DNA from 4 places in the uncultured Alteromonas sp. genome. Region 2 is predicted to be linked to each of the others. Evidence: predicted binding sites of a transcription regulator. Region 2 holds the regulator's gene; each other region holds the start of a gene.
The links. Region 2 encodes FNR, which switches genes on or off when oxygen is low (the NO sensors DNR and NnrR bind a similar motif). Its sites were predicted from a motif close to TTGATCTAGATCAA; they were not measured.

Region 1: ccoG (cytochrome c oxidase accessory protein CcoG) is a predicted target of FNR. The motif match lies at 6,840-6,853, and genes of this name have one in related genera.
Region 3: AAC006_RS09060 (cytochrome ubiquinol oxidase subunit I) is a predicted target of FNR. The motif match lies at 3,026-3,039, and genes of this name have one in related genera.
Region 4: hemN (oxygen-independent coproporphyrinogen III oxidase) is a predicted target of FNR. The motif match lies at 4,731-4,744, and genes of this name have one in related genera.

What each region holds. Positions count from the first base shown of each region.
Region 1 covers NZ_CAXBMP010000003.1:56,503-64,736, forward strand. Annotated here, with positions in the region: gene AAC006_RS03380 (alginate export family protein) at 1-388, shown strand, start outside; gene AAC006_RS03385 (HD domain-containing protein) at 577-1,179, opposite strand; gene AAC006_RS03390 (thiol:disulfide interchange protein DsbA/DsbL) at 1,300-1,932, opposite strand; gene AAC006_RS03395 (TonB-dependent receptor) at 2,130-4,058, opposite strand; cobalamin riboswitch at 4,110-4,326, opposite strand; gene AAC006_RS03400 (serine/threonine protein kinase) at 4,371-5,342, opposite strand; gene ccoG (cytochrome c oxidase accessory protein CcoG) at 5,339-6,772, opposite strand; gene AAC006_RS03410 (hypothetical protein) at 7,094-7,459, shown strand; gene AAC006_RS03415 (DUF3016 domain-containing protein) at 7,745-8,234, shown strand, end outside.
Region 2 covers NZ_CAXBMP010000012.1:98,918-107,151, reverse strand. Annotated here, with positions in the region: gene AAC006_RS11330 (patatin-like phospholipase family protein) at 1-510, opposite strand, end outside; gene ttcA (tRNA 2-thiocytidine(32) synthetase TtcA) at 511-1,452, opposite strand; gene uspE (universal stress protein UspE) at 1,633-2,556, opposite strand; gene fnr (fumarate/nitrate reduction transcriptional regulator Fnr) at 2,654-3,394, opposite strand; gene AAC006_RS11310 (sulfite exporter TauE/SafE family protein) at 3,445-4,104, opposite strand; gene ccoS (cbb3-type cytochrome oxidase assembly protein CcoS) at 4,091-4,306, opposite strand; gene AAC006_RS11300 (heavy metal translocating P-type ATPase) at 4,308-6,710, opposite strand; gene AAC006_RS11295 (FixH family protein) at 6,710-7,189, opposite strand; gene ccoP (cytochrome-c oxidase, cbb3-type subunit III) at 7,327-8,234, opposite strand, start outside.
Region 3 covers NZ_CAXBMP010000009.1:11,696-19,929, forward strand. Annotated here, with positions in the region: gene AAC006_RS09040 (TonB-dependent receptor) at 1-127, opposite strand, end outside; gene AAC006_RS09045 (hypothetical protein) at 205-627, opposite strand; gene AAC006_RS09050 (sigma-54-dependent Fis family transcriptional regulator) at 714-1,979, opposite strand; gene AAC006_RS09055 (DUF3365 domain-containing protein) at 2,156-2,794, shown strand; gene AAC006_RS09060 (cytochrome ubiquinol oxidase subunit I) at 3,244-4,824, shown strand; gene cydB (cytochrome d ubiquinol oxidase subunit II) at 4,821-5,957, shown strand; gene cydX (cytochrome bd-I oxidase subunit CydX) at 5,968-6,081, shown strand; gene AAC006_RS09075 (ATP-binding cassette domain-containing protein) at 6,210-7,850, shown strand; gene AAC006_RS09080 (ATP-binding cassette domain-containing protein) at 7,847-8,234, shown strand, end outside.
Region 4 covers NZ_CAXBMP010000001.1:16,055-24,288, reverse strand. Annotated here, with positions in the region: gene AAC006_RS00145 (TonB-dependent receptor) at 1-1,833, shown strand, start outside; gene AAC006_RS00140 (XdhC/CoxI family protein) at 2,046-3,086, opposite strand; gene AAC006_RS00135 (DsbA family oxidoreductase) at 3,083-3,721, opposite strand; gene AAC006_RS00130 (SGNH/GDSL hydrolase family protein) at 3,809-4,531, opposite strand; gene hemN (oxygen-independent coproporphyrinogen III oxidase) at 4,861-6,228, shown strand; gene AAC006_RS00120 (ATP-binding cassette domain-containing protein) at 6,346-7,515, opposite strand; gene modB (molybdate ABC transporter permease subunit) at 7,494-8,186, opposite strand; gene modA (molybdate ABC transporter substrate-binding protein) at 8,187-8,234, opposite strand, start outside.

The DNA.
Region 1 (8,234 bases), on a different contig from region 2:
TACCTTTTCAGGTATTACCGCGAAGATTGATTATGAATTGTTAGGCTCTGACGACGGTGCATATGGTTTTGCCACGCCACTGGCCACCCTGCATAAATTTAACGGTTGGACCGACCAATTCTTAGGTACACCTGCACAAGGTCTTCAAGATGTTACTTTCTCTTTATCCGGAAAATTAGCGGGTGGTAAATGGTTGCTGGCCTATCATGATTTTAGTGCCGATGAAGCCTCAGCCGAGGTGGATGATTTAGGTAGCGAAATTAACGTACAGTACGTAACTAAAGTGATGGATAAGGTCACGCTTGCGGTGAAGTATGGTAGCTACTCGGCTGGTGATATCAAAGTAGACGCCAATAAGCTATGGGTGTGGGCAAGTACGCGTTTTTAATCATGCTTGAGGGTGTTTGATGCCGTTGTTTTAAAAAACGACATCAAATAAGCCCCACCAGCAGGGCCGACAAAACAGATTCACCAACAGGCCCATTAAAAAGACTTATAAAAAAAGGTGTTAGAGAACAGACTCTCTAGCACCTTTTTTGTCGTTTATGAGCGCGAAGGTCAGGGCGTTTAATCGCTTTAGCTTTTTGCTGGAAGCAGCCACTTATTCTGTACCGCGGTATCTAATTGACGCGTCACGTAATCCCATAATTTAGGTGCACAATGCTTCAAGTGTAAGTTACGTTTTTCTATCTTATCTCGGGTAACAGCATGTTTATTCCAACTACCACCTTGATTTTGCATGTTTTGAAACACAGGAAGCACTCGGTCCATCGCCTTGGCAAACTCGGCATCAGGGGTCTTTGCTTCTTCAAACTCTACCCATAGTGATAATAACTCATCGGCATAGGAACTCGGCAGTAAGCCAAAAATACGCTTTGCCGCATCAAGCTCTTTTTCTGCTTGCGCGTGGTGTTCAGAGACCTCGTTGAAGGCAAACAAATCGCCTGCATCAATTTCCACTACATCATGAATCAAAATCATACGAATAACCCGAGCGACATCAATAGGTTTCTCGGAATAATGTGCCAAGGTACTGGCCATAAGTGCAACATGCCAACTGTGCTCGGCAGAGTTTTCTTGGCGATCGCCATCACAAGGCAAGGTTATTTGGCGCTTAACACTTTTTAGTTTGTCTAATTCGCAAATAAAGGCACTGAAATCTTCCGGTAAAAACGACATGAATCGCTCCTGCTTTTTTACGTATTAAAAATGAAAATGGGCCTTAGCGATAACCGCTACGGCCCATTTAATTCTGCATTGAAATAGGCATGTTGCAGCCTATTTCAATAATTTTAAAAATTACTTTTGCTCAGATAACCAAACAATCAAATCAGCAATATCATCAAAGGTCATTTCAGCAGTAAACTTAGGCTGATATTTACCATTAATAACAAAGCTTGGTACGCCTGTAAGGTAGTCTCGGTTCTTATCGATAAGCTGCTGGTTCTTACGAATCATATTGTTTACACCAAAGCTGGTGGCTAACTTATCAAACTCAGCGCCATCAACACCGTTTACCACAAAGATGTTACGCAAATCTTTAAGGTTGGTAATGGTTGCGCGTTGCTTATGAATGTAGTTGAAGATAGCTGTGTTCATTGCATCTTCTTGTTTCATTGCACGGGCAATTAACATGGCATGGGTGGCGGCATCTTGAACGTCAGGGCCGGTAAAGCGCATAAAGTTAACATGCACTTTTTCAAACTTAGTGTTCTCGCCTTTCTTCTCTTTAATTTGTTTTACGATTGGCTCAAATTGGAAGCAATGTGGGCACCAGAACGAGAAGTATTCTGTGATAACTGGCTTTTTAGTCGCTTCTTCATCTAATACCGTGTAATGGGTACCTTCTTTCCATTTAGCTGTACCTTCTTGGGCACATGCGGTTAATGGCAAAAGCATTGCCATTACAAACAACACTGCAAACTTCTTCATGTAATTGAATCCTTTGATTTCAAATCTATCTATCAATGCTGAGGTTACCACAGGCTTTTATTGGGCACTAGTTTACGCGACAAGCGAGCGGAAAAATGCAACGAATGGATGATATCTGAGGGGGAAGTTTCGCTTCTTCGTAAAGAAGAAGCGAATAAAGTGTCACTATTTTAGTTTAAAAAGTGACGGAATAGGTGTTACTGGTGATTGTAGCTCACCGATAGCAATGCACGTCGTTCTTGTCCTGCATAGCCCACGATATCCTCGTAGTCAGTATCAAAAAGGTTATTCACTTTTAATGATAACGCCCACTTTTCAGAAACTTGGTAGCCAAGGTTAACTGACGCTAGGGTATAAGCTGACAACCCTAAGGTTTCTGCATTAGCAGGGTAGGGAGGGAAGTAAGTATCGTAATGGGTGCCCGTATAGGCCAGTTTTGCATAAAGGCTAAATTTCTCGGTACCTAAATCAGACAATACCGATAATGCGCCTTGATGACGTGCACGGCGAAGCTCTGTGCTGGCAATGCCAAAACTGGTTTGATCAGCGTCTAAATAGCTATAAGATGCCGACACTTTCGCTAAATCGCTAAGCCAAGTTACTTCAACGTCTACGCCGTCACGGCTACTTTCACCATCTACATTGGCAGCGGTGTACACGCCTTGGGTGGCGTCATAAACGAAGCCATTAATTTCGTCTTCAAGTTGGGCACTATAAGCACTCATCTGTGCGGTAACCGAATTCCAATCTGCTTTTACGCCCACTTCCCACTCTTCGCTCTCTTCGGGCGTTAAGTCAGGGTTACCAATAAAGCTATCTGGGAAATAGCCAAATCGTTCAGTAAAGGTTGGGGTTTTAATCGCCTTACCGTAGCTTGAAAATAGTGCATAGGTTTTTGATACTTGCCACGTTAGGCCCGCGCGATAACTAACGGCGTCATCAAATTCACTGTTGTTGTCGAACCTTGCGCTTAAGGTCGCAAAAACATTATCAACGAGGTCACCAGTGGCTTCACCAAATAAGCTGGTCGTATTGTCGTGCTGCTTTTGATTTGGATCGCCAAATACAACAGGGCCACGTTGTTCAAACAAACGTTGTAAGTATTCAGCACCACCCGCTACTTGCCAGTTATCAAAGTTGTAAAAACTTGTCCAATTTAGGGCTAAGCGCTCCCCCGTGGTGCCACCTGCATCGACACCTGATGTGGTGTTGTCATTGTCGTCTTTTCGGTAATCGAAAGACACAGTAGACGCATAGGCAGATGCATCTGGCGCGTAGCGCCAAGCTAGTTTAGTACTAAGTTGGCTACCATCAGTCACATTGTCGGCATCAGCAGGTAATCCGGTGGTGACATAGTCGGTACCATCGTAATCATTTTCGTATTGGGTGCTGCGAAATTTCGCACTTAATGTGTGTGCATCAGCCAATGCGTAATCAACGTTGATGCCTGCGGTCATGTTGTCATAACCGTCATCTTCATTACCCACGCGGGAAATGTTATCGCCATCTGTTTTTAGGTAATTGGCGTAGGTGCGCACAGCCACATCGCCATTTTGCGTGGCGGCATTAATGCTGCCTTGGTAAGTACCTTGTGTGCCTATTCCCGCACTTAAATTAATGCTAGGTTTTGCACTGGCTCCTTCACCTGCTTTGGTGGTGATACTTAATACGCCACCAATTGCGCCACTGCCCCATAAGGCACTTTGCGGGCCACGTAGTAGTTCTATACGTACCACGTTCGCCGAGGTTAAGTGGGCCAAGTCTATCAAGCTTCCTTGGCCAATATCGTTAGACACTACGCCATCAATAAGCACAAGCAAGTGATTACTTTCGCTGCCTCGAACACGAAGTTCGGTAAGGCCGCCTGGGCTACCTGATTGGGAAAGGCTTACGCCAGGTAAACCGCGAATTAAATCGGTAAGTTGTACAGCGCCTGAGGCTTGAATATCTTGCTCGGTTAATACGCTTACCGATGCAGGCAGCTTAGCTATTTGTACAGGCAAACGGGTGCCAGTAACGGTGAGTGTTTCTATGGTATCAGGAGTTTGCGCTAAAACAGGTGCTGACAGCAGTGTAGCCACGGCAGCGTAAACTGCAGTGCAGGTAAAGTGTGTTTGAAATTTCATTGTATTTCTCGCTATGTACTCCGCCCGAGTACAAGGGTGAATGTAAGCAGAATAACTGCCGTGAAGCTAGGCCGGTATCCGGGCTCACTCACCAATACTGTGTATGGTTTCTCTGCCTTCCCATGTCGCGACATAAATATCGATGACACAGTGGCGTATTAAGGAGAATGTGTGTGTTCACACTGAGTTTACCGTTGCGGGGGCAGCATCAGATTTCACTGATTTCCCGTTTAACCCATAGATGGGCACCTAAGCGCGAAGGAGTATAGCTTAAGTGCCTAATAAATAGCGAGTGTGTTCAGGTTTTGCCAGCTAATACCCGAGTTTTAGAGGCGGTTCCTGCATGGCTGAAAGCTGTTCCTTTAACGCAAGAATTTGACCTTCCCAGTATTTATCGTCGGCAAACCATGGAAAGGCGCGAGGGAAGGCTGGATCTTCCCAGCGGCGAGACAGCCATGCCATATAGTGCACCATTCGCATGGCGCGAAGGGGTTCTATTAACACAAGCTGATTAGTATTAAATGGCTGAAATTCTTCATAGGCTTCAATCAACGTATCAAGTTGCAATAGTTGTTGCTGTCTGTCGCCACTTAACATCATCCATAAATCTTGGATAGCAGGGCCCATCCGACAGTCATCTAAATCAACAAAGGTAGGGCCATCACGCCATAGAATATTTCCGGGGTGGCAGTCGCCGTGCAATCGAATGACGTCGGTGGCTTTATAAGCCGAAGAGGCTGCGGTTATCACGGGGTTCAAAATAGCAAAAAATGCTGTTTTAAGATGATTGGGCAACAAGGTACTATTTTCTAAAACCTGTCTAGGTTCATCTAAATAGCTTTGCGTATCGATATCAGGGCGTTGTTTAAAGGTTTTCGCTTGAGACACGCGGTGAATACGGCCAATAAAGCGGCCCATCCATTCCAGCTGGTCTAAATTATCGTTCTCAAACTGGCGCCCACCTACCGAAGGGAAAACGGTAAAGCGATAATCGCCATGGTGGTGAAGGGTTTTTCCGTTTAGCGCTAAAGGCGCAACAATCGGAATTTCGCTTTCAGCAAGTTCTTGGGCAAAGCTGTGTTCTTCCAAAATTTGCGCGTCTGTCCAACGGGCAGGCCGATAAAACTTAACCACATAACGTTTGTTGTCATCGGCTTGAAACTGGTAAACCCGGTTCTCATAACTATTGAGAGCAAGTAAGCCGCTTTGAAGAAAAATGCCCTGAGTCTCCAGGGCATCTAATATAGTGTCTGGATCTAATCCAGAAAACGAAAAGTCTTTCATCGATAAAGGAATTTGGTTGGCTCATTAACCGTAACGTTTTCACCTGAATCGGTGGTAGTGGTAACGGTGAATTGAATGTCTGTTACCACATCTTCCAGATTATACGGGTCAGTTGCAACCGAAATCGGTGTGCTATAAACCTCACCACCTTGCACTGTCACTTCTTTATTGCCAATAAAGGTGTATTCAGGCAGTCCTTGTACCGAAATGGTATAGGTATGAGTTTGCTGAGATTTGTTCAATACTTTAACGGTATAAACGTTCTCAATTAACCCTTCATTCGTTTCACGGTATAACGAGTTACGGTCGCGAATAATATCAATTTCAAGGGGTACTCGGGTCACAATGTCAGCAACCAATAACCCTGTCATGACAATAAGCACGATAAGGTAGCCAATCAGCTTAGGCCGTACGATATGTGTTTTACCCCCCGCAAGCTCTTCTTCCGACGTAAAGCTTATAAGCCCTTTGGGGTAACCCATTTTATCCATTACGCCGTTACAGGCATCTACGCACGCACCGCAGTTAATGCATTCATACTGCAAACCGTTTCGAATATCGATGCCGGTGGGGCAAACCTGCACACAGAGGTTACAGTCAATACAGTCGCCCAAGCCTTTTTCATGTACCTGTTCATGGCTTAGTTTACGAGGGCGAGGGCCTCGCTGTTCGCCTCGTTTGGCATCGTAAGAGACGGTAAAGGTGTCTTTGTCGAACATGGCCGATTGAAAACGGGCATAAGGGCAAATATGGGTACACATGATTTCTCGCATGTAACCCGCATTGGCATATGTGCACACTGCAAAAAAGATCACTGAAAACGCGGCCCAGAAACCTGTATTAAAGGTGAAAAAATCAATAAAGAGCGCGCCGATTGGGGTGAAATATCCCACAAAGGTGAGTGCGGTAAGTAAAGCAACCGCCACCCAAGCCGTATGTTTGAGGGTTTTGCGAATAAATTTATCCGCATCCATGTTTCGCGCGTCTAGCTTAATGCGTTTATTTCTAGGGCCTTCTATCTTCTCTTCAAACCAAGTGTAGATATATACCCAGGTAGTTTGAGGGCACATGAAGCCGCACCAGACCCTGCCTGCAAAGGTCGTCACGAAGAACAGCGCGAATGCGCCTACAATAAAAATGTAGGCAAGCAAGGTTAAATCTTGCGGCCATAACGTTAACCCAAAGATAGAAAAGCGCTGCTCTACAATATCGAGTAGCACTGCCTGCTGGCCATTAAATCTTATCCAAGGAATAGCGGCGAAGATGGCGAGAAAAAACAAACCGAAAAAACGTCTGAATGTTTCAAGAGGGCCTTTAACCGCACGAACATAAATACGACTACGCGAGTCGTATCGCTTCCCTTCAGTGGTTGATGCGGGTTTGTGCACCTTTACTGGAGTAACGTTTTTAACCGGAATTTGTTCGTTCATTTTTTCAAAACCTTAGCCAACTTCTTGTATTGCGCGGCGCATTATAACAGGTGAAAATTCAGCGTGTTTAACATAGATCAATGATAGAGCTAATGATCATCTTTATTTATCTTTCAGTCAATACTGAAAGTTCAGAAATTATATTTTATCAATCTATCTTTACTTAATGCTAGTTGACTACTATGACGATAATAGTTTTTAATACCGAATGAAAATTATACAAGTAATTATCCTTTTGATTTTTTTGACGAAAATGTTTGTTGAAAATAACTAACGATAGCTGCGTTGTTTGAATTAAGTATAGTAGTGGAATAATTTTAAATGCTTCGTTTCTTTGTAATCTGTGCCGAAATTGTATTATTGGTGATTGTGCTACGTTCGCCTTTTGTTCAATACTTTTTTTCAGATATACAAAGTACCGTCTCAGGTTGGTTTGTTTCTATTTCTGAGTTACCTGAACAAAGAGAGCTGGATGCGTTAAGAGATCAGGCGGCGGCGCAGCTTGCGCCTTTAAAAGAATTCGAAGCAAACTACCTTCGAAGAATTCTGGCAAGTCGTTCAACGGTCATGCGCTTTCATATCGCATATTGCGAAACCACCGATATAAACCCTAATTTTAGCCGCGGCAAGCGCCAGCAATTGTGCGCAATGATAGAGCAATCTAAGCTACTGGAGCCCGATAAATAGCTACTGGAGCCCGATAAATAATTACTGGAACCCGATAAATAATTGGCGTTAAAGGTATTGTTTCTTCCGTTGTGCCTTCTAATCCTTCCACTCTGTTACCGTGTATATAGATAAAGCCATTCACTTTACGTTCAGCTACCTGTGCTATTATTGAGCATATAGTTGTGATAAAAGTAGTAACATTGCTATAAGTTGAAGTCATGCTTCACTAAGCGCCGTTACCCGCTTACTCAGTTTTTTGTCGCTGACTAATACCGGGTTTTTAGAAACGAGGTAGGGGGTTACATGAAAATAGCTAAGTTAACGAGTGTATCTGCGCTCTTGCTCGCCAGTGTGGGTATGTCTGGTGTACTGCAAGCGGCACAGGTTGAAGTAACCTGGGAAGAACCAAAGTCTTACCGAGATGTTAAGCCTTCGAATGAATCTCGAACTCGCTTTAGAGAACGCACTTTTAAAGAGCTCGATGAGTTTTTTACTGAACTGGCAGAAAAGCTTCCTGACGATCAAAAACTGTCAATTACCGTCACTGACTTAGATTTAGCCGGTCAGGTGTGGCCAGCATCTTTTGTTGGTATGGGGCAGTCTGCTACGGATGTCAGGATCATTAAAGAAATAGATATTCCTAGAATGTCATTCTCATATGTACTTACAGGCGGTGACAGCACAGTGCTTAAAAGCGAAGAGGTTAAGATCAAAGATATGATGTTCATGAATACCGTTAATCGTAGGTTACCCAGCGATAATCTGGTTTACGAAAAGAACATGATTGAAGATT
Region 2 (8,234 bases):
GTCTGCACCAAGCTGACGACACAGGTTAACAGGCACTGGATTAACCACCGCGCCATCTACTAACCAACGATCGCCATGGGCGACTGGGGCAAATAGGGCAGGAATAGCACACGAAGCTTGAATGGTATTGCCAATCTCGCCGGAACTAAACACTACCTCACGACCTGTGTACAAATCGGTAGCCACGGAGGCGAACGGTTTTTCCATTGCTTCGTAGGTTGGGGCACAAAATTCGCTGGCAAGTTTATCAAACACTTTTCGCCCGCTAGCAATACCGCCCCTACGTAAACCAACGCCCATCAAAGCAAGTACCTGCCAATCTGACAAAGAACAAGACCACTCTTTAAGGCCTTCTAACTTACCACTAGCGTAAGCGGCACCAACATAGGCACCAATAGAGCAACCTGCCACCACGTCAATTTTAATACCCAGCTTTTCTAATGCTTGAATAATACCAATGTGGGTCCAACCTCTTGCGGCACCCGCACCTAATGCTAGACCAATTTTCATTTAGTTTGATTCCATCAAATTGATAACGTGAACCGTGTCGTCAGTAGGCTCATTGGGCGACGCAAAGCTGGGGGGATCGAAACCAATATCACCATCTTCAACCGGCCCGTTCTGTGTAGAGATGCCTTTAAAGTCGTGCAAATTCTTGTCGACCAAATGTGACGGCGCTACATTTTGAAGCGCACTAAACATTGACTCAATACGCCCAGGGAAACGGCGATCCCAATCTTGTAGCATGGCCTTTACGTTCTGACGCTGCAAATTTTCTTGAGACCCGCACAAGTTGCAAGGAATAATAGGAAATTCTACGGCATCAGAATAACGCTGAATGTCTTTTTCAGTACAATAAGCAAGGGGCCTTATGACAATGTGCTCACCATTATCGCTAACCAGCTTTGGTGGCATTGATTTAAGCTTACCGCCATGGAACATGTTTAAAAAGAAGGTTTCTAGCATGTCGTCACGGTGATGGCCGAGGGCAATTTTAGTGGCGCCTAGCTTTTTAGCCGTGCTGTATAAAATACCGCGACGTAATCGTGAACAAAGCGAACACGTGGTTTTACCTTCAGGTACTTTGTCCATAACAATAGAATAAGTGTCTTCTTCTACAATTTTGTATTCGACACCTACACTCTCGAGGTATTCAGGAAGTACGTGCTCTGGAAATCCAGGCTGCTTTTGATCAAGGTTAACCGCTATAATGTCAAAATGAATTGGCGCAATGCGTTTTAAAAACATAAGAATATCAAGCATAGCGTAACTGTCTTTACCACCAGACAAGCACACCATCACTTTATCGTTATGTTCAATCATGCCGAAATCAGCAATCGCTTTGCCTACATTTCGACGAAGTCGCTTTTGTAGCTTATTAAAGCTGTATTTTTGTTTATTTTGAGACGCGGTTAACGGAGCGTCCGCACGGTTTGTGCCTGCACTGTTCATATCAATAGCTTGGTTACTGCGAAAAAAACCATTATACAGTAATCAAGTAAAATTGAATGTGCGAGGTGAAGATTTTTTAAATCTTGTTGGCCCTCTCTTCTAACAAAAACCAATAGCGTTTAAAGCTATAGCGCAAAGATAGCAAACAGTGCCGACAGGCTGTTTATGAACCTGTCTGAATTACCGTGAAAGGGGCGAAATAAAGCCGTCTGGTTTTATTGCCAGTACATCACACACAAGTTCATCAATAACATGTTCTGCGGTGTTACCTATGAGAGCCGCAGAAATACCTATTCTGCCAACCGTACCTATGATAACAAGTTCAGCGTCTATATCTTTGGCTATCTTTGGAATGACTTTTTCAGGAAGGCCTTCCTTCACATAACAGCGCTTACTATCGATAGCATACTTCTCGCTGTGTGTGTTCATCTCAAGTTCGTGATGATGCTTTACCGCGTTGTTGTATGTGTCTGGGTCAAACTCAGGAACTTCAATAGCAATATTTAGCGGCGTAGCTGGGTAGCTGTTTACCAAATTTACGTTACCGCTGAGCAGCGCGGCATAATCGTTAGCAATCACCGTGATTTTGTCGTTAAGTAAGGCATGCTCGTCGTCTTCACTGCCTACATTTACCGCGGCAATAATTTCACCATTTTCAGGCCATTCATGATCTTTAACCAATAATACGGGGGAGGGACATTTTCTAAGTAGATGCCAGTCTGTAGGAGTAAAAATAACAGAAGCTAAATCGTCATGGCGCTTAGTTGCTTTTACCACTAAATCTATACTGTTGTCGATGACATAATGCACCACAGCTTCAAAGGCACGGTTGTTCCATTCCACAACTATATCTGTTTTAGAAAAACCTAAGTCGTCTAAAGTTTTTTTCAACCATCCAGCATGTTCTTTAGTGACCGCATCACGCATGGCTTCACGATCATCAGGGCTAAGCATGGTTGTCATATCGTAAGATAAGTCGTAAACCACCAGCATGGCGGTGACAGAGGCACCTGTCTTTTTGGCAAGTTCATATGCACGGCTAAGCGCAGGTTGGGTTTCTCTATCGGCTTCAATAACCGCTAAAATACGCTCATACTTAATCATAACCCCTCCAAACATAGTCAGAATTTTGGTTGCTACAATTTAAGTGTAATACCTATTTGCTATTACGTAACTTGTTTTAGATCAAAAGCTTTGAAGATTAGCTATTACAGGCGATATTAGGTGCAACCACAGACGTTAAACGTTGTGACATCTCATCAAAATCTAAAATAGTGATGAGTTTACCGTCCACTTGGATAATATTTTCTTTTTGAAAACGGCTTAACAGGCGGCTAATGGTCTCAATAGTTAGACCAAGATAGTTCCCAATTTCATTTCGAGTCATGGTTAGGTGAAATTCTTTATTTGAAAATCCACGTTCTTCGAAACGTTGAGAAAGCTGAGAGAGGAAATACAATAGACGTTCTTCCGCTGAGCGTTTATTAAGCAACATCATGAGATCATGATCTTGTTTAATTTCCGCACTCATAAAACTCATTATTTGATGTCTTAACTTAGGAAATTGAACCGACATTTCATCAAGCGTTTCATACGGTAATTCGCACACCATGGCGGTTTCTAATGCCTGAGCATAACTTTGGTGCTTATTTTCCCGTAAGGCATCGAAGCCGATAATATCGCCAGGGAAGTGAAAACCTGTAATCTGCTCTTCACCATCTGAATTGGTGACGAAAGACTTAAAAGAGCCCGTGCGTACTGCGTAAAGAGAGTTGAATTTATCTCCCGACTTTACCAGCAAATCACTCTTGTGAAGGGGTTTCTTTCGCTCAATAATATCATCTAAAGATTCAATCTCAGTCTTGTTTAGCGCAACGGGCAAACACAAGTGGCTGAAACTGCAATTTTGACAATGAATTGAGAATTGGCTTCCTTTGCTCATAGGTTCAAACTATAAATAGGGTCGACTTAATATTAATCTTACTCTTTTGTTTATGAAATTGCTGCATAAATTAAAAAGAGAGCGTAAATAGCCACTATTACGGAAAAGCATTGTCTTACCACGGGGTGCCTAAAACCAGCTATTAGGTACTGGCTACCTGCGCTTGCAGCTAACAAAGTGGGCAGAGTACCTAACCCAAAAAATAACATGATGGCAGCGCCGTCAACGGCCGACCCCGATGCTAATGACCACGTTAACGTGGAATAGACCAACCCGCAGGGTAGCCAGCCCCATATAAAACCATAGGGTAGTGCATAAACCGGGCTTTTGAATGGAAGAAATCGTTTAGATATTGGCTGAATAGCTTTAAATAAGCCGCGTCCCATAGCTTCAATATAATTCAAGCCTTGCCACCACTTTCCCAAATAACACGCTAATAGCAGCAGCATAACGCCACTAATCAAAGATAAAACGGGTTTAGCAATAGGCACAAACTCGGTGGCCATTTGGCCGACAGCGCCTGTAATAGCGCCGGCTAATGTGTAGCTGAGGATACGGCCAAAATTATAGGCAAGGGTGTAGGGTAATGCCGGTTCATTACTTGGCGTTACTGTGCGTAGTGCGGCAACAATACCACCGCACATACCCACACAATGCACGCCGCCAGCAATTCCAATGAAAAAAGCAGAGAATATATTAATCTCTGTCATCTGTTTCTTTGCGTTGTTGTAACTGCTTTCGCTGCTCGGCTAGCTTCTTTTCATCACCTGATAAATCATCATCAAACAAAATGCTGTAGCCCTGTCTATCAAGATCTTCAAACTGATTGGTTTTTACCGCCCAGAAAAAGATAACCAGTGCCAGCGCAACAATAATAATAGCGATGGGAATTAAGACGTAAATGATACTCATATTATTTACTTAATAACCTCGTTGAATTGGTGACCACAATAATACTACTCAGTGACATGCCAACCACGGCCATCCAGGGAGAGAGTAACCCCGACACTGCAAAGGGTAGAATGATAATATTGTAACCTACTGACCATGCAATATTTTGCTGAATTTTACGTTTTGCCTGTTTCGCCACAGAAAATAAGGTTGGCACCGATAGCAAGCTGTCTCCTAGCAAAATAACATCGGCGGCTGTTTTGGCCACATCTGTGGCGTTTCCTACCGCAACCGCCACATCTGCGCTAGCAAGAACAGGGGCATCGTTTATACCGTCGCCCATCATCATGACTTTGCGACCTTGCTTTTGCAAAGTATGCACCTGTGAATATTTTTGCTCCGGTGATAAGCCACCCTTTGCTAAGTTGATTGGTAAACTAGCAGTAAGTGCATCAACGTTTTTCTGTGTGTCGCCACTTAGCACCACTAATTGATGTTCATTCAGTGCGGTGAGTGTCGCTAAGGCATCTTGCCGCAAGCTATCATTTACGCAGAACGCGGCCATTAATACACCGTCGGCACACAAAAACACATTTGCCGGTATATCTACCTTTGAGGTGGTTGATAAATTACAAAATACGGCTGAACCCATAGTAAAAACGACGTTGTCTATCTCACCACTAATGCCGCCACCTGGTGTAACGGTAAATCCGTTCATGGTATTAGGCAGGGTTCTATGTTTTGACTTAACATTATCGTTGTCGAAGGCACGGGCAATAGGGTGCTCAGAACGAGACTCTAACAATGTAGTTAGCGCCATTACCTGCACTGGATCTACCCCTTTAGCAAACCAGCGCTGTTGCAATGAGAACTTACCTTCGGTCAGTGTGCCGGTTTTATCAAGGGCAATGGTATCAATATCGTTAAGTTGCTCTAAGGCGTCAGCGCGCTTTAACAAAATGCCCTGACGATTCAGCTTCGCCATAGCGCAGGTTAACGCTGAAGGTGTGGCTAAGCCTAGCGCACAAGGGCAGGTTGCCACTAATACAGAGATGGTGATCCAAAAAGCATCTTCACTGCCCACAAACGACCAATAACTGTACGTTAAAGCCGATATCAGCAATACCGAGAACACAAAGTAACGGGAAAAGTTATCGGCAATCTGCGCAGCTTTTGGCTTGCTTGCCATGGCGCTAGCTTGTAAACGCACGATTTGATTGACCAAGGCATGCTTTAAGCTTTGGGTCACTTTAACCGTTAGTGTGCCATCTTGGTTTACTGTACCGCCGTAAACTACATGGCTGGCCGATTTACTGACGGGGTTAAATTCTCCCGTTAACATAGACTCATCAACCGCAGCGGTACCGTCTAGCACAATACCATCGACAGGGATGGTCTCACCGGGCTTCACTAGTACTACATCATTGGGCGCTAATTGCTTTGCAAGGATCTGAACGATACTGCCATCACCTTCAATTTTAGCCGCTGAAACCGGAATATATTGCATCATATTGGCTGAAATTTGCGCCGCACGGTGCCTGCTTCTATGTTCAAGGAATCGGCTCAACAGCAGTAGAAAGATAAACATGCATATGGATTCAAAATACACTTCACCTTGCTCAAGCAAAGTGGAACGTAAACCCGCAAAGTAGGTGCCAAATACCGCGAGGGTGACAGGCACATCCATATTCACGGTTTTTGCGCTTATTGCCTTCAAAGCACCTAAATAGAACGCGCTTCCTGAATAAAGTACTACGGGGGTGGTAAGGGTGAGTGCAACCCAATAAAAGTATTGACGGGTTTCTTGTTCAATGGCACCAAACCAATCGAAGTAAAGCCCAGCCATTAGCATCATCACCTGCATGGTCATGATGCCTGCCAAGCCTAACTTTTTAATAAACGATTTTTGCTCGCGTTTATAACTCGCTTCATGTTCATCTGGGTGAAACGGTGAGCCAACATACCCTATGCGTTTTAGTGTGGTGAGTATCTGGCTAAGTTTAATAACATCGGGTTCCCAGGTTATTAGTGCGCGACGCTCTTGAACGTTTACGGCGACTTGCGCAATACCTGATACTTTTGAAAGCTGCTTTTCAATCAGCCAACCGCACGCTGCACACGTTATGCCTTCAAGGGTTAGCTGTATTTGCTTGTGCTGTCCTTCGTCAAAAACAAACTCTTCTTGAAGGGCTGGGTCGTCATAAACGTTAAGCGCAGAAAGGCTTTCTAAGATACCATCGTCTGACTTTTGGGCTGGCTCAGTACGAAACTGATAATAATCTTCTAAGCCATTATCAACGATGGCTTGAGCAACAGCTTGGCAACCAGGGCAGCAGAGCTGCCTGGTTTCCCCTAATATTACTGCTTCATATTTGTGTGTTGCATCGTTAGGTAACGCGCAATGGTAACAAAGGTTTTCGCTCATTACGGATTAAACTTGATGGCGCCAGAGTAGGGAAGTTGCAACGTATTTTGTACTTTCCAACTGTCGTCTACAGGAGAAAGCGAGACTTGCCATTTACCGGTTAAGTCCTTTTCGACAAAACCACGGTAAATACCATTAGCATCACGACTTAATAATACACTTGCATCACGCTCTTCGATGGTCACATGATAAAAATTCAATTTAAGGGCGTTTCCTTCTTGAGGAATACCTGAATGGAATTTTACTGCAATACTGCCATCAGTAATGGTTAACTCTGTTGTTATGTTTTTGCGTTTCGCGATGGCTTCTTTATCTAGCCGGGCATTAATGGCTTTACCTTCTTTGTAATAATCGTCTACTACTAAGCTGTCTTCGGTTGAAATAGCCAATTTCAATAACACGCCACCCATTACTAATGTAATTAGGGGAACAGCAATAAGGAACCAGGGCCAAAATTGTTTATACCAGGGTGTATTCATTAATTACATCAACTCGTTTACTACAGGAAAACCGGCGCGATAGGAAAAATAAGGCATCCAGTTGAAGATGTGTATTTTCTCATAAAAAAAGCCCCGTGATAACGAGGCTTTTTAGCATTATTGTTGGTTATACGAATTTAGTCGTTAGAAAGACTATAAACGTACGATGCAACAACGTGGATTTTGTCATCACCCAAGGTTTTCTTGAATGAAGGCATAACACCATTTCGGCCGTAGGTTAGTGTTTCAGTAACCGCACGATGGCTTCCGCCATATAACCAAATGTTGTCAGTCAGGTTAGGCGCACCAAGTGCTTGGTTACCTTTACCGTCCATACCATGACAGGCAGCACATGCAGCAAAGCGAACTTTACCTGCATCAGCAAGTTGCTGGTCAACATCACGGCCGCTTAGGCTTAATGCATATTCAACCACTTCTTCGATGCCTTGCTCACCCATAACATCTATCCATGCTGGCATAGCGGCTTTACGGCCTAACGTTAGGGTTTCAACAATTTTTGCACCCGAACCACCATATAACCAATCGTTATCAGTAAGGTTAGGGAAACCACCGTTTTGCCCGCGAGCATCAGAACCGTGACACTGAGAACAGTTTTGCATAAACAAACGCTGTCCTACTTTATTCGCTTCAGGGTCGTTCGCTAGCTCCTCAACAGGAATTTGCGCATACGCTTCGAAAATTGGGTCGAACTTTTCAGCTGCATAATCCAACTCACGATCGTACTCTACAAACTTGCCTTGCTCTTTTGCATCGATACGCGCTTGCGCCGATTCTTCAAGCGTCAATATGCCTTGGTTTGAGCTCTTCCAGCCAAATAAGCCTTCGTATGAACCCAATCCAGGATAAAGGGCAAGATAGATAAAACCCCAAATGATTGTCATGTAGAACATGATTGTCCACCAACGAGGAAGTTGGTTATTCAACTCCTCGATGCCGTCAAATTCATGCCCCATTGATTCTCCTTCTGGCACGCCTGTTTGGTTAGACAAACACCAGCGCAGAAGGAAATAGCAACCAATGATTA
Region 3 (8,234 bases), on a different contig from region 2:
CATTATTAGTGAGGGTGAGCGGCTCGCCAATAACGGTAATCACTTCTGTTGAAGCGGTGTCTTGAGCATACAAAAAAGGGGAAAAGCCAGCAGTACATACTGCTAGTGCAATGGCTGTTTTTTTCATAATTAGTCCATTTTAATTAAACAACGTCAGCGATAACGCTGATAAAAGCGCGTTATAAATAAAGTGTTATGGGAAAACTATGAAAGGGGTGGAGCGCGTGACAGCGGAGCCGCGTAGGCGTATGCGGTATAGGGCCGCTGTGCAATGGCAGTAGCAAGGTTGTTATAACTAACAAAGGTTATTAAGGGAAGTGAAAACTCAGGTGACTTTACCGCGTTGGGTAAATCAGAAAGTAGGCTATTGGTACAGTCGATATGTTCTACCGGTATTTTGCTAATATCGACACTAACATAAACAAACTCACCGGCATGTTCAGTCGCGCTTAATGATATCCAGCGCATGGTATTACCGGTACAGATAAGTTCTATATCGTTGTTGCTGTCGTTAAACTGGGTAGTAAATTGCTGGGCCTTTTCCATTGAAACAGCCGCAAGCCCCAATGCCATCGCATTTTGCAAAAGCAGGGTTAGGCATACTAGCAGTGTAAATAATGACTTCAATGGCAAAGCAGTATTCTATTTCTACCGGAACTTATCTAATAATACGTTAAAAATAGGATGTTGAAAGGGTTTTTACTGCGAGCTATTTAACCCTTAACCTTTAACCCTAGCGATTGAAGCTTACGATATAACGTCCGCTGGCTGACACCTAGTGCATTGGCAAGAGTGTCTATACTGCCTTCGTGCTTTGCCACTACCTTTTCAAGGTACTTAGCTTCAGCAGCTTCCAGAGTGAGGACTCTTTCATTTGTGTGGACAGTGGGTTCGCTAACTAGCTCGGGCAAATCGGTTGGGTAAATTACATTTTCATCTGCCAACAAGTACGCTTGTTCCACAATATTTTTAAGCTCTCGAATGTTACCTGGGTAGGTATAGTTGGTTAGCATTTCAATAGTGGATTTGTGTAAACGCTTTTTCGAAGGCAGTTCGTGCAACATGTGGCTGCACAGCAATTCAATGTCGCTTTGACGCTCACGAAGTGGCGGAAGGTGTATGGGGAAACCTGCAATACGGTAGTAAAGATCTTGTCTGAATTCACCTTTTTCCACTAAGGATTTTAAGTCTTTATGGCTAGCGCATACTAAACGGAAATCGGCTTTTTTTACTTGCACGCTTCCAACTGGGCGGTAGGTTTGAGTTTCAAACAACCGTAGTAACTTCACCTGCATGGTAAGAGGCACATCGCCAATTTCATCAAAAAATAGCGTTCCGCCTTGGGCGGCATCAACTAATCCTTTTTTGTTTGATTGCGCGCCAGTAAAAGCGCCTTTCTCGTAGCCGAATAACTCCGATTCAAAAAGCGTATCAGCTAACCCCGTACACTCTATTACCACAAAAGGTTTTTCAGCGCGGTGGCTACTGGTGTGCAGGGCATGAGAAACCAGCTCTTTACCTGTGCCCGTTTCGCCTTGAAGCAACACGGCTATATCGGATTTTGCGGCCCGATTAATTTTATTCAGCATGGCTTTAAAGGCGGCAGACTCACCTATCATTTTACCCTTGGTAGGGTAATTTGATGCAAACGCGAGTTTATCTAATATTTCTAAGTAACCAAGCAGGTCGCCATTAGCGTCGTGAACCGGCCGCATGAGAATATCACAATAGCTTTGACCGCTTTTTGTGGTGTGAATGTGAACCACACTTGCAGTCCGGCCGGTGTCTTTGCATTGCTGAATAGGGCAGCTTTCACCGCATTGATCACAAGGCTTAGTATTACCGTGTGACACCTTAAAACACTGACTTTTACCCGGAATAATATCCACAGGGTAGGTATTGCGATAAGGCTGGTTAACCGCCTCTATTACATACTGATGATTAATGAAAATAGCGGGTTTATCGATGGCATCTATCATTGCCTGAACAATCGAGATATTCATGTAACAGCTTCACCTAGCGATACGGGGTGGGTGCGCATGCGGTATAGATACAACCTACACCCATAAGGTAATTAATCTAGGTTTAAGGTATCACATTGGCACGAGCCTTGTACGTATCTTGGTAGGTAATGCTCCCCATTGAGGAAAAGAATATGAAAACGAGATTAACGGCTGTTGTGATAAGTGGGTTCTTTTTATCTGCTTCACTATTAATCGTACTATCAACCGCGCTAGCGGCTGAAATGCCGCAGCCGCAAGACAGCATAGCTACACAACACGCAACTGAAACCACCCTGGCAGGCCCCGAAGATAAGCTAAATCAAGCACGTAGCAATGCCAAAGCACTAGGGGGCGCGTTAAAGTCGAGGCTTCAGCAAGCTATTTCAAAAGGTGGTTTGGAAGCAGGGGTAGAAGAGTGCTATGTGGCTGCTGGGCCTATTGCAGAAGCGCTCAAGAAGGATGGTTGGACGGTAGGGCGCACCGCGCTGCAAGTGCGTAACCAAGACAACCAACCAGATGCATGGGAAGAAACCCAATTGCACGAGTTTGCAGATGCCTTATCTAAGCAATTGCCTATGCCGCTAGAGGCATCACAGTGGAATGAAGAAACAGGTGAATTGCGCTATATGTCAGCGATTGTTACGGGGCAAGTATGTACAGCCTGTCATGGCAATAACGTGGCCCCAGCAGTGTTAGATATTATTAAAGAGAAATACCCTGAAGATACCGCCACGGGTTTAGCGCCGGGCAGTTTAAGAGGGGCTTTCACGCTTACCTATTCACCCGAATAGCCATTTCTTTATTTAGAAGATGCAACGGGCCTTTACTGGCTCAGTTGCATCTCTATCGCCTCTCGCTTATTTCTTCTTACTCTCTTTACTTATTTCTATTCACCTAATTCCTTTCCAGTGCTTTTTGCAAACCCTCCACTTTCAGATTTTTTGACCTATTACTTCATTTAATTTTTATTTGTCAAAAATGGCGGGAATTGTCATTTTTGGCGCAATTTCCTCTCATCTTGTTTGAGATGGATCAACGCGGCTGGTTCGACTTAGTGGAATAATTGCGCCGCATGGTAGGGAATACAGGTGGTGATGGGCAATCGTGCCATAGCTGGCGCAAAGCTTGCTAAACCTCCGTCAGAAGTACAAGTCTTACGGTGCGGCCTTATTTTTAAGGTTATTGATTTAAAAGAATTTTAGCGGCTTGCCGTACTGTTTTTTAACTAGGGAGAAAACCCATGAGCGATACGTTAGTCGAGCTATCGCGGTGGCAATTTGCGCTAACTGCGATGTTCCACTTTATATTTGTGCCCTTAACCTTAGGGTTGAGTTTCATGCTTGCCATTATGGAATCCGTTTATGTGATGACAGGCAAAGAAATTTACAAACAAATGACTCAGTTTTGGGGCAAGTTGTTTGGTATTAACTTCGCCATTGGTGTGGCTACCGGCCTCACTATGGAGTTTCAGTTCGGTATGAATTGGTCCTACTATTCTCACTATGTAGGGGATATTTTTGGGGCACCGCTGGCTATTGAAGGTCTGATGGCGTTCTTCCTAGAATCGACTTTCGTTGGATTGTTCTTCTTCGGCTGGGATAAAATGTCGAAGGGAAGACACTTAATGACCACTTGGTTGGTGGCTATTGGTTCTAACTTCTCAGCTCTATGGATACTCATTGCCAATGGTTGGATGCAATACCCTGTAGGCGCAGAATTTAACTTTGAAGCCATGCGCATGGAAATGACAAGTTTTGCCGAGGTTATCTTCAATCCTGTCGCGCAAGTAAAGTTTGTGCATACCGTCTCAGCGGGCTACGTAACAGGTGCCATGTTTGTATTGGCTATTTCTAGTTATTACCTACTTAACCACAAGCATATCGCATTTGCCCGTCGTTCTTTCGCTATTGCGGCTAGCTTCGGCCTAGCGGCTACCTTGTCAGTGATTGTGCTTGGTGACGAAAGTGGTTACGAATTAGGTGAAGTGCAAAAAGTGAAATTGGCTGCGGTTGAAGCGGAATATGAGACCCACCCAGCACCTGCGCCTTTTACCGTATTTGGTATTCCTAATGATGAAAAAGAGGAAACCGAATACGCACTTCAAATTCCTTGGGCGATGGGCATTATTGCTACTCGTTCACTTACCGAGGAAGTGAAAGGCTTAAAAGATATTAAAGCAGAAAACCGCTTACGTATTCTTGATGGTATTAAAGCGTACGGTTTGCTCGATAGTGTTCGAGATGGAACGGCTTCTGCAGACGAACAAGCCCTGTTTGACGCACATAAAGATAATATGGGCTATGCCATGTTATTAGAGCCATTTACGGATGATGTCACACAGCCTTCTGAAGCGGCCTTAAAAAAAGCAGTAGATTACAGTATTCCTAAAGTCGCCCCCTTATTTTGGAGTTTCCGATTAATGGTGGTATCAGGCTTTATTATGCTAGCCGTATTCTTGGCTGCCTTCTATTACAGCACTCAACATAAAATTACGCAGCCTCGCTGGTTGTTGAAAGCATCATTGTATAGCTTGCCGCTGCCTTGGGTTGCGTGTGAAGCCGGTTGGTTTGTGGCTGAGTTTGGTCGCCAGCCTTGGTCCATTGCAGAGATTCTGCCAGTGCATGCATCAACGTCTAATTTGTCTATTTCTGACATTGTTACTACGTTAGTCGCCTACTCAGCGTTTTACACTGTAATGTTCATTGTTGCTTTTTACTTGATGAAGAAGTTCGCCAAAAAAGGGCCAGTACCGCCTGAAGATAATCATAGTGATGAAGATGACGACCTAATCGACTTTGATGCAAAAGGAGCAAACGCATGATTGATTATGAATTTCTTCGCGTAGCCTGGTGGTGCCTTATTGGTGTGCTATTGATTGGTTTCGCAGTAACAGATGGGTTCGATTTAGGTGTAGGTTCACTGCTGACCATTATTGGTAAAACAGACAAAGAACGTCGCGTAATGATTAATACCATTGGGCCGCATTGGGATGGAAATCAAGTGTGGTTTATTACGGCAGGTGGTGCCATTTTTGCAGCCTGGCCGATGATTTATGCTACTGCTTTCTCAGGGTTTTACTTAGCCCTAGCGCTAACGCTAATTGCGCTTTGGATGCGTCCAATTGGATTTGATTATCGCAGTAAACTGCCAAATGCTCAGTGGCGAAAAGCATGGGATTGGGCATTGTTTGCTGGTGGTTTCATTCCTGCGCTTATTTTTGGCGTGGCCTTTGGTAACTTGTTATTAGGTGTGCCGTTTGAATTCGACAACACACTTAAATCAACGTACACCGGCTCTTTCTTTGGTTTGCTTACTCCATTTGCGCTTGTATCTGGATTATTGTCAGTGGCTATCTTACTGAATCACGGCGCTACCTGGTTACAAATGAAAACGGATGGTTTCATTGAATCTAGAGCACGTGTAACGTCGTTTATATTAAGCCTAGTGGCAGTAGCCTTGTTTTTGATTGCCGGTGCGTGGGTAGCCTTTGGGTTAGATGGTTTTGTCATTACCTCTACCGTAGATACCTTAGCCACCTCAAATCCAATGAAAAAAGAAGTCGCTATTGAAGCGGGTGCATGGATGACGAACTACTCACGATATCCATGGATGATGCTTGCACCTGTATTAGGTGTGGTAGCAGGGCTTGCATGTGCCATGTTTTCTCGCAAAGGGAATGCAGGGATGGCATTTGTTTCAAGTGCACTACTGATTACTGGCGTTATTTTAACTGCGGGCTTCTCAATGTTCCCGTTCTTAATGCCCAGTATCACTATGCCAGAAGCTAGTCTTACGGTATGGGATGCCACCTCTAGTCATTTAACTCTAAATATCATGTTCATTGTGGCTTGTATCTTTGTGCCTATCATCTTGTGCTATACCGCCTATGGCTATTATGTAATGCGTGGCCGAGTCAAAAATAGCGACTTAGATCAATCTCACACTATTTATTAAGGAGTAGCATATGTGGTATTTCACTTGGATCCTCGGCGTACTGCTAGCATGTTCATTCGGTATTTTAAATGCCATGTGGCTTGAGTCTACCGAAGACATGGACCGTCCAGAAGACGCCGAATAACTGATTAATATTCATAGCGTAATATAAAACGTAAAAGGCAACGACCTTGTGTTTTCAAGGCTCGTTGTCTTTACTTAATCAGTTATTTTAACCCGCTATTTTAAAAGATAGGCAGTGCGATAAAGTCAATGATAAAGTTAGACAGGCAGACATTTCAAGCTAAGTTTAATCAACTCGATAATACGCACAAGCTTGGCGTGCGCAGACGGGTTTTAATAATTACTTTAGTCAAGTGTCTGTCTCTTTTTTCACTGATTGTCGCTTTCTATTTTTTCGCTCATGCCATGCACGAATGGGTGGTCGATACTCATAGAGCAAGCCTGTTTCATATTAAAGGTTTATGCGTTGCGCTGTTTATTTGTTGGATAGTTCAAGGGTTAGTGAACACGCTAACGTTGTCATACAAAAGCCAGTTAATGCAGGCTATGGAGCAAAACTTACAACTTATCTTCGCCGAGCAACAGCACGCCCTCATTCGTCAACATTCCCTTTTTTACTGGCAAACACTTTGGGTGAAGCATATTCGCGCTATCGCCAACTGGGCTTTCGATTACCGCGTACAGCAATATGTTGCTGTGCTTGTCCCATTGATGGCGCTAGTGGTTATTTTTTACGTAAACCCTGTCATAGGTATGGGGTTAGCTGTAGCCCTGCCGATTGTTCCTTTGTTTATGGTCATTGTCGGGAAAGGTGCCGCGAGCTTACATCGCAAGCATTTTGTGGCACTTGAGCGGCTTGGCGGGTTATTTACCGATAGACTCAATGCACTGCCTTTAATGGCGAGTTATCGTGCACACAACACGCAAATGCGGTTACTTAATAACGCCAGTGAACAACTTAACAAGCGCACCATGCGGGTGGTAGGCGTCGCATTTTTATCATCGTCAGTATTGGATTTTTTTGCCACTTTATCGGTAGCCTTAGTTGCGGTATTTATTGGTTTTTCACTGCTCGGCGAGCTTAACTTGGGGCCTGAAATTTCCTTACAGCAAGGGCTTTGGGTGTTGCTTTCTGTGCCACTGATTTTGAGCGAAATGAAAAAGCTCGGGCAGGTTTATCACCAAAAAGCTGAAGCTGAAGCGGCCAGCGAGTGTTTATTTCCCTTATTTACTACGTTGAACGACAATGCGCCTGCCCAGGAAAGAGAAGTGACTAAAGGCGAAATGAAGAACAAACCGTTTGTGGGGTTTGATGCGCAAGATTTTCGAGTGTCTAACTTGCTTAAAGCCGAACACCTGAAGGTTGCTTTAGGAGAGCATATTCGCCTAAACGGCGTTTCTGGTAGCGGTAAAACGGTATTGCTTGAGGCCCTAGCGGGTCAGCGTAAAGCTTCCCAAAGCTTTGACGGAAGCTATGTATGGGTGAGTCAAACCCCAGTTGTTTTACCTGGCAGTGTGAGAGACAACCTTTTACTGGATGCCCACTATAGCGATAGTGCGTTGTGCGAGGTGCTAAATTCAGTTGAGTTAGCGGATTGGCTTTCGTCGCTGCCTAATGGCCTAGATACCTTGATGACCGAGTATCCCAGCCTCTCTGGTGGCGAAGCGCAGCGGCTTGCGTTAGCTCGCGGACTGTTAAGAAACCCTGATATTTGGTTGTTAGATGAGCCCACTGCGCATATCCCCGATGAGCAGCACCACCGTCTTTCACAACTTATTGCTCGCGTCACACAAGACAAAACCGTTATTTGGGCGTCGCATAAATTATTGCCTGCGCATTGGTTTGACACCCATTGGCGTATTGCAGATGGCGAAGTAACCGTGAAATGAAATCTACCCCCAAATCTATAAAGCCTGCTGTATCTGCGCAAGGTATAGCTACATCAAAAGCGTCTTCGTCACTCACCGGGCAGACATCAATGGCTGCGTATGGCGCGCTGGGCTTAGCCTTGCTTCATGGTATAGCGGGTTTGAGTATTCTTATCATTTCATCTTGGTTTATTGCCATTAGCGCAATAGCTCCTTTAGGGTTTAACTACGTGATCCCTGCGGTGGTGATTCGTGGGCTCGCACTACTTCGTATCGCTTCTGGTTACACCACCATGTGGCTAGGACACAAGGATTTATTAACCCGAATTGCCAAAGCACGGTTAGCTGTGTTTGAGCAATTAGCGGCAAAACGCCTTGAAAGCAAAGCATGGACAGTTGAAGCGC
Region 4 (8,234 bases), on a different contig from region 2:
ACAAAAAGCGTGAGCGTTCGCATTATCGCCGATTACGGTGAATTAAATGAGCGTTGTTGCGGTGCACTTACTTGGCAAAATAATTTTCAGGCAAATGACATTCCTGGTAAATTTGGCACCGATGCGTTGTTATCTCAGCCCACCTTTAACGCCACCATTTACAGTAATGACGATTTCTTCGATTTCACCTCGTCGTTGTCCCAACCCCCTATTTCAAAAATGGAAGATAAAGGCGTTTCGGGGCAAATTGAGGTAGCCCTTAATGAGCAATGGTCTTTGGTAGGTATTACGGCTTATCGCGCCTTTGACAGCATAGATATTGTAGATACTGATTTTTCAGATGCGGATCTGTTAACTGCCACTAACGACGCAAAACAACAGTCTTTCTCTCAAGAATTAAGACTGCATTATAAAAGCGATAAAATTCGTGGCCTTGTGGGAGCCTATTACTTTAGTCAAAATTTAGATCTAACCTTTAACACCACGACACAGTCGGCTTTCGATAGCTTTTTTAGCATTGCAGGTGCTGAATTACTTCCTTTAGCAAATGCGATTGATGGACTTAGTGCGGCCACTGGCGGGTTAATAGCCCCTTCTGGGGTGGCAGCACCAAGCAATACCGTATTTATGCACACGGCAAATCAAGAACAAGACAGTGTTGCATTTTTTGCCCAAGCTGACTGGTTGCTGTCTGACACAATCACCTTGACGACTGGCATGCGTTTTACCGATGAAAAGAAGTCGATAGCTGGCCGGTACACCGAACAAGGCCCAGGTATTGATGGCTTGAGCGGCGCTCCCGAAAGCAGGCCCAATATAGGTGCTGCGGTAACAGCGTTAAATGATATTGGCGTAGCGCTCAATACTGGTACTGCAATTAGTCCAACCTCGCTAAATGCCCTAGCGCCTTTTCAACAGGCGGGATGGGGGTATTTTTTCTTGGGTTCATCAGCGGTACTGCCACGACCTGATTTAAACGAAGCAATAGATGATAGCCAGTTAACGGGCACGATAAAGCTTGCTTATCAGGCCAATAAAAACCAACTAATTTATGCCAGCTTAGCCTCTGGTTATAAAGCAGGCGGCACTAATACTGATCGTATTTTACCGTCTTTAGATGCCACTTTTGAGGCCGAAAAAGCGCGTAGTGCAGAAATAGGCTTGAAACAGGATTGGCCTGATTATGGTGTGCGGGTAAATGTTGCGGCGCATTATTCAACCATTGAAGATTTTCAAGCCACCACTTTCACAGGTACCGGTTTTAACCTGCAAAACGCAGGCGACATTCATGTGAAGGGACTGGAGCTTGAAACCACTTGGTTAATGAGTGCAAACACGGAACTTCAGCTTATTGCATCACGCACGTTAGCCAATTTTGATACCTTCAAACAAGGTACATGTTGGGTGGCCTATTCATGGCATACGGGTATTGACGATCCGGGCCGTGCGTCACCTGCCGACCCGTATTGTGCACGAGACGGTGACAGAGTGGGTTTTGAGCCTCAAAATAGCCTTTCAATTATGCTAAACCATCATTTTTTAGTAGCGAGTTACGACGCCACAATAAGCGCAGATTATCAGTATACAGGGGAAGTATATTTGGATGATTCCAACGACCCCTATAAACAGTCTGGTTCATACGAGATTATTAATGCACGACTTTCACTTCAGCTTGAGGAATGGGACACCGAAATTATTGTATGGGCTCGAAACCTTTTGGATGAAGAATATATCGCTAGAAGTGGTTTTGATGTGCCAGTGCAAGAAGGAAAACTGATGGCCTACCCAGGCGCACCTCGCTCCTATGGTATATCGGTAAGAAATCGTTTTTAACTATTGCGTTTGTTAAAACAAAAGCGATGTAACCTTAAATAAAAAGCCCCATTTATTCATCTATTTTGGGGCTATTTATCTACTTCGTGTCTACTTCGTGGCAGTTATGGACGCAGTTAAGGCGGCTTTTATGGGGCTTGCACAGGGCTTTTTATGAGGCCATGTATAAGACTGTTAAGGAGCGGTGTATATAAACTGCGTATTGCACATAACTACTTTAATGTCGGTAATTTGTTTGCCAGTACTGCATGGCACTGAGCAATAATCGACAACGCGATACTTTCTGGCAAGTCGCCGCCGATATCAAACCCCGCAGGGCTGGCGAAGAAGCCTTGAAAATCACTTTCTTTAATCCCAGCTAACGCGAATATTTCATCTTTACGGTGAATAGGTCCTAACATGGCCACGTACTTCAGCGGGTACCGAGATAACATTGCTAAGGCATTACTGTCTATTTGTCGGTGATGAGACATCAACACCGCTGCATCGATATTGTGTTCTGCCACATGCAAATTCAGTGCTTCGGCTTCTGTCGACTCGACAATAAAGTTAGCATCACCGAAGTGCTCTACCCTTGCCTGTGCTGGCCTAGGATCCCATACGCTCACCGACCACCCTTGCTGCACTGCCATCTTCACCACAAAAGTGGCATCGTATCCACCGCCAACGATAAGTAGGTGTGGAGGCGGTTCACAAGGTACTGTTAGAAAGCACTTACCGTTTTGGGTATCAAGTAAAGCGGCCGTTTTTTTAGCTTCAGGCTTCACACGAGTGGTGTTGTCAGCCTGTTCGCTGCTACTCGCTTGCTGGTTGTCGCAAACGCTAACAGAGGAGGAAAGTTCGCCATTAACTTCTTGCTTCCATAAACAAGGTTGCCCGCTCACCAAATATGAATACACAGTATGTAACTGTAAATAGTGATTATCATTAGTTATAGGTAACAGCGCTAAATGTACAACCCCGCCGCAGCCTACACCTAGTTTAAAGGCAATGTCTTCTTCATCGTTATCATCATAAACTGCTGTACGATGCTTACCATCTTGCATTACCCGCTGGGCTTGTTTGTTAATGTCTGATTCAAGGCAGCCACCACTTAACACACCTAGTTGATGCCCAGCATTGCTGAACAACATGACAGCCCCGGCTTTCCTGTAACAAGAGCCTTCCGTCTTATATATAAGCCCCAGCACCCACTGGTGGGCATCCTTTAGCGGATGCCACTGGGCTAAAAGGTGTATTAGCTGATTACTCATTGCTCAGTAGATGCCTGAACAATAAATTGCGCTAACGTATCTGGGTCTTGTGCACCTGCAACACCGCTATTACCAATCACAAAAGTAGGTACGCTTTGAATACCACGTTGCAACCATAAGTTCTCGTGCTCTCGAACCACATCTGCATAAGTTTGATTGGCAAGAAGTTCACTTACCTCTTGCTCGTTTAGCCCCACAGACACCGCTTCGTTGACTAACACGTCTATATCATTCACGTTTCTTCTTTCACTGAAATAGGCGGCAAATAAGCGTAATTTTAGCGCTTCTTGCTTACCGTTTTCCCCTGCATAGTGCAGTACTTGGTGTGCATTGAAGGTATTCGCCATACGCATGCCGTCGAAGTAATCAAACTTAAAACCAACCGATGCACCTGCATCAATAAGTTGTTTTCGGTTTTGATCACTTTGTGCTGGTGTAAGCCCGTATTTTTCCATTATATGTTCACGAACATCTTGCCCTTCTTGCGGCATGTTCGGGTTAAGTTCAAACGGGTGAAATTGAATAGTTACTTCTATATCGTCTAATTGCGCGATGGCTTTTTGTAGACGTTCGTAACCAATAATGCACCAAGGGCAAACTACGTCTGACACCATATCTATCGTTACTTTTTTCATTGCACCTCCAGCGCGAAGCCATAAATATTGTTGGTTTTTAAACACCTACTAAATGAATAATGTATTGTAGGGGTGAACCTTTCAGCTTCAACCAACATTGCTATTTTTACCGACCAATTCATCAAGTTCTTCGTTCACTAACTTCACAACAGCGTTAGACCACAATTGATAGCCTGCAACTTGCGGATGAAAGCCATCTTCAGCCATGTATTTGAGCGTGTTGTCTGATTGATCATTACCTATTGGGTTTAAGGTTAGTGTGAGTACGTTAACCCCATGATATTTGTTCACCAGCTTAAGCAAGGCGGTATTGAGGTACTTCGCTCTTTGCCCTAACACCCAACGTAACGGTTGGGGTAGCGCGGGAAATTCGTGCATAGGAGGCAGTGCGGTAAATACCACCAACCTGCACTGGTATCGCGCTTTTAGTATTTCGATTATTTGCGTGACATTACTACGCCACCGGCGCCAGGACGTAAAACCTGTTACATCATTTACCCCTATTGAAATAACCGCCACGTCGAACGATCTGCATTGAAGAGGCGTGTCGAAACTATGGGTAGAAGTGATTGTTGATAGGGACGTTGAATTAGCATAATACGTAGGATCAAGGTTGGGTTTAGCCCGCTGCAACATGGATAACAAATCCGTACTGTTAACCCCTGTCTTGGCCTTTAACTCCCAATTAACGCAAAAGTTTTCCGACAAACTGTTAATTAACCAGCCAGACAGTGCTTGTTCTTGAGTAGATACTCCCACGCCAGCGGCAGCGGAATCTCCTGCAATAAGCAACGCCAAGGGAGCCTTCATTTTCTGACAGCTTACCGGAACGCCGCTATGTGCATCGCCTTTAAGATGCACCTTGTTGGGGACATTGCTAGCGCACTGGCAACAACCCACTCTTTTACCGGTAGGTTCCGGTAATTTGAGCGTTTTTTTCCTTACTAGCAGGCCTTGTACTAGTAAAATTGGAAAAGTGACTATAATGAGTATGTTTAAGAGCAAAACCTTGAACGAGATCAATAAACACCTTACTAGTTTGCATTATTATCAATGATGAAATGGGTTTACCACGAAAGAAAGACCCTCTGTATAAGTGTCTTTCGCTACTTTACTAGCAAACTAAGCAGAAAATAACTATGAATTCGCCAATTGATCGCGCCACAAGTACAATTACAAAATATGCACAACAGGCGCCACGTTACACTTCTTACCCTACTGCGCTTAAATTCGAGTCGGTGAACGACGGGTTATTAGAGAGCGCGTCTGAAAACTGCGGCGCCGATACCATAAGCTTATATATTCACATCCCTTTCTGCGAACAGCTTTGCTATTACTGTGGCTGCAATAAAATAGTAACTCGCCACAACGAAAAAGCCGACCATTACCTTAGCTATATTGAAAAAGAGATGGTAGCGAAAAAATCGCTTTATAAAGATAAAAAAGTAGTCGCGCTTCATTTAGGTGGAGGATCTCCCAGTTTTCTTTCAGCAATACAACATACTTATTTAATGTATTTGATTAAGAAACACTTTCTTATTTCAAGCGAAGCAGAGTTTTCGATTGAGTTAGATCCTAGAAATGTGACCTGTGAATACCTAGAAGATTTAAATGAGTTAGGTTACACCCGCGTTAGCTTTGGTGTACAAGATATAAATGTAGATGTTCAGCAGTCTATCAATCGGGTTCAAAGTACGGCGCACATTGCCAGTTTAGTGTTTGATGCAAAAAACATAGGGTATACCTCGGTTAATCTAGACATAATTTATGGTTTGCCCAAACAAACTATGGAGAAGTTTCGCACCACGGTAGTAGCAGTAAAAGCCATGTCACCGGACAGAATCTCTCTTTTTAGTTATGCCCACTTACCCGACAGATTTGCCGCCCAACGCAAAATACCGCTAGATACTCTACCCACCCCGGATGAAAAAGCGGCAATGCACCAAATGGCAGTAGAAAGTTTTTCTAAAACAGGCTTTGAAATGATTGGTTTAGATCACTTTGCGAAGCCCAGCGATACCCTAGCCATGGCTAAGCATAACCATGTATTACACCGAAATTTTCAAGGCTACACCACGCATAAAAACAGTGATTTACTTGGTTTGGGCGTATCTGCCATTAGTACAATTGGCAATGCATATGGCCAGAATCCTAAGCAACTCAAAGACTATTACAACCGGTTGGACAACGACATTCCGCTAACCGCTAACGGCATTGCGTTAAGCCTAGACGATCGCATCCGCCGAGACGTGATTATGTCTTTAATGTGCAATTTGTATTTAGACAAAAAAGACATTGAAGATAAATATGGCATAAAATTCAATGGCTATTTCTGTATTGAATTAACGAGCCTTAAATCCTTAGTGACCGACGGTATTATTGAGCTTAGTGACCGATATATTAATGTGCCCGATAAGTCTCGCATTTATATAAGAGCAATATGTGCAAGGTTCGATGCTTACCTAAATAAAGATCATCATATCTCTCGCTATTCAGCGGCAATTTAGACAATGGGAATATAAGGCTGGGAATTTAGACCTAGAAAACTTAGATCTAGAGAACTTAGATCTAGGAAGTTAGTACCTAGGAATAGTAAACGCTGCACTTTAAAACGCTTTGCAAACCTACTGAAGTTTGAACCTAGCCACCACGGATAAACCAGGTTCAAGTTTCAACCTTTCAATCGACAAGGTGCTTACTCTGGCATACAACACTTGATTACCATGAGTTAGCATCACGATTGCGGTTTGTAGTTGCTGGTTTTCAGATTGCGGTATTTCAGGGTGGTAAATTTCCACTACTTCGCACGGTAACGCGTTTAAGATACTGCTAGAGGGCACATTCACTTTTGTATTGGTATCGATACTCACCTCGCTGGCAAAAACGGCTATTTTTCCTCGCTGCTGATGCTGGTCAGTGCTCAACCCTTGCTCGTCTTTATTATTTGTATTCAGTTTACTATCACATTGCACGGTAGCTTTGGCGTACAATATATTGCCGCTTACATTCAAACGCGTAAACGGGTGAGGAAAATCATCCGAGTTCTTAATTATCTCACCTTCTAAAATGGCACAGGGGTTTTCTACGCTTCCTTGGCTAGCGATTTTCGCCATAACGTAAGCTACTGAACCCGTCGCCTCTACCTCGCCATCAACAACAGATATCAGCCCATCACAGAATAGAGCCAAGTCTTGAACATCGTGAGACACCATGATCAATTTTATATTTAGGCGCCCACAGGTTTTGACTAGAAATCGTAGGATTTTGCTGCGTAAAGCCGCATCTAATGCGCTTAACGACTCATCAAGCATCAGCACATCTGGCCCATTAACCAATGCACGCGCTAATGCCACCCGCTGCGCTTCACCACCTGAAAGGCTGTCTATTGATTTATGCAGTAAATGTTCGCACTCACAACCAGCAATAGCATGCTCAACTTTTAACGCCTTTGAGCCAGCATGACGTTCGGCCAGTGCTAAATTGCCTTTTACATTTACATGAGGAAATAGCATAGGCTGCTGAAATACCAAACCTACCCGCACGCGGATGGGCGCGCTATTTACGTTTATTGCCTTGGTAACTGAATGCGCGTTAACTGTTGCGCTAGCAATAGGTTTAGCGTCTTCAGCAAACCAATTAACACTTACTGATGCTTCTTGTTCGAACCCAGCTAGCGCACGAAGCAAACTGCTTTTGCCTGCGCCTGATGGCCCAGTAATACCCACTACCTGCATGGAAGATGGTAATGCGGCTTTCGCACTAATGCGGTTTACTAACGAGACATTGAACTCCAACCTTGTCCTCCTTTTCCATTAAAGCGATACAGCAGCGTAAGCAGTAAAAATGAAAACAATAGTAGCCCCAACGAAAGTGCATGTGCTTGGCCATATTCTAAGGCTTCAACGTGTTCATACAATGCAATTGAGAGCACTTGGGTTTCGCCTGGAATATTCCCCCCAATCATTAACACCACACCAAATTCACCAATGGTATGCGCAAAGCTAAGACCGAATGCCACTATCAACGGCGCTTTGCACAAAGGAAGTATGATGCTGAAAAACGCCTCTATTTTTCCAAAGCCTAATGAATGCGCCACTTCAACATACCGTTTATCGAGTTGAGTAAAGCCGCTATACAAGGGCTGCAGCGCAAAGGGTAATGAGTAAATAAAAGAGCCTATCACTAAGCCTTCAAAACTAAACGCTAGCTGATGGCCTGTGAGCCATTGCCACCCTTCCCCAACTGGGCTTTGGGGCGAAAAAGCCACCAACAGGTAAAAGCCGAGCACGGTGGGTGGAAGCACTAAAGGTAATGCAAGTACCGACATGAATACGGGTTTTAATTTATGTTGCCAATTTGCCAACTTCCACGCCAGAGGAGTAACCAATACCATTAACAGCACGCTGGTTAAAAAGGCCAGTTTTAGGGTTAACCCTACCGCAGCAAAGGCGCTATGTTCTAGCATTTATGGTATACCCCTAGTGACTCTGTTATCTACTCGCTTGTTCTCATT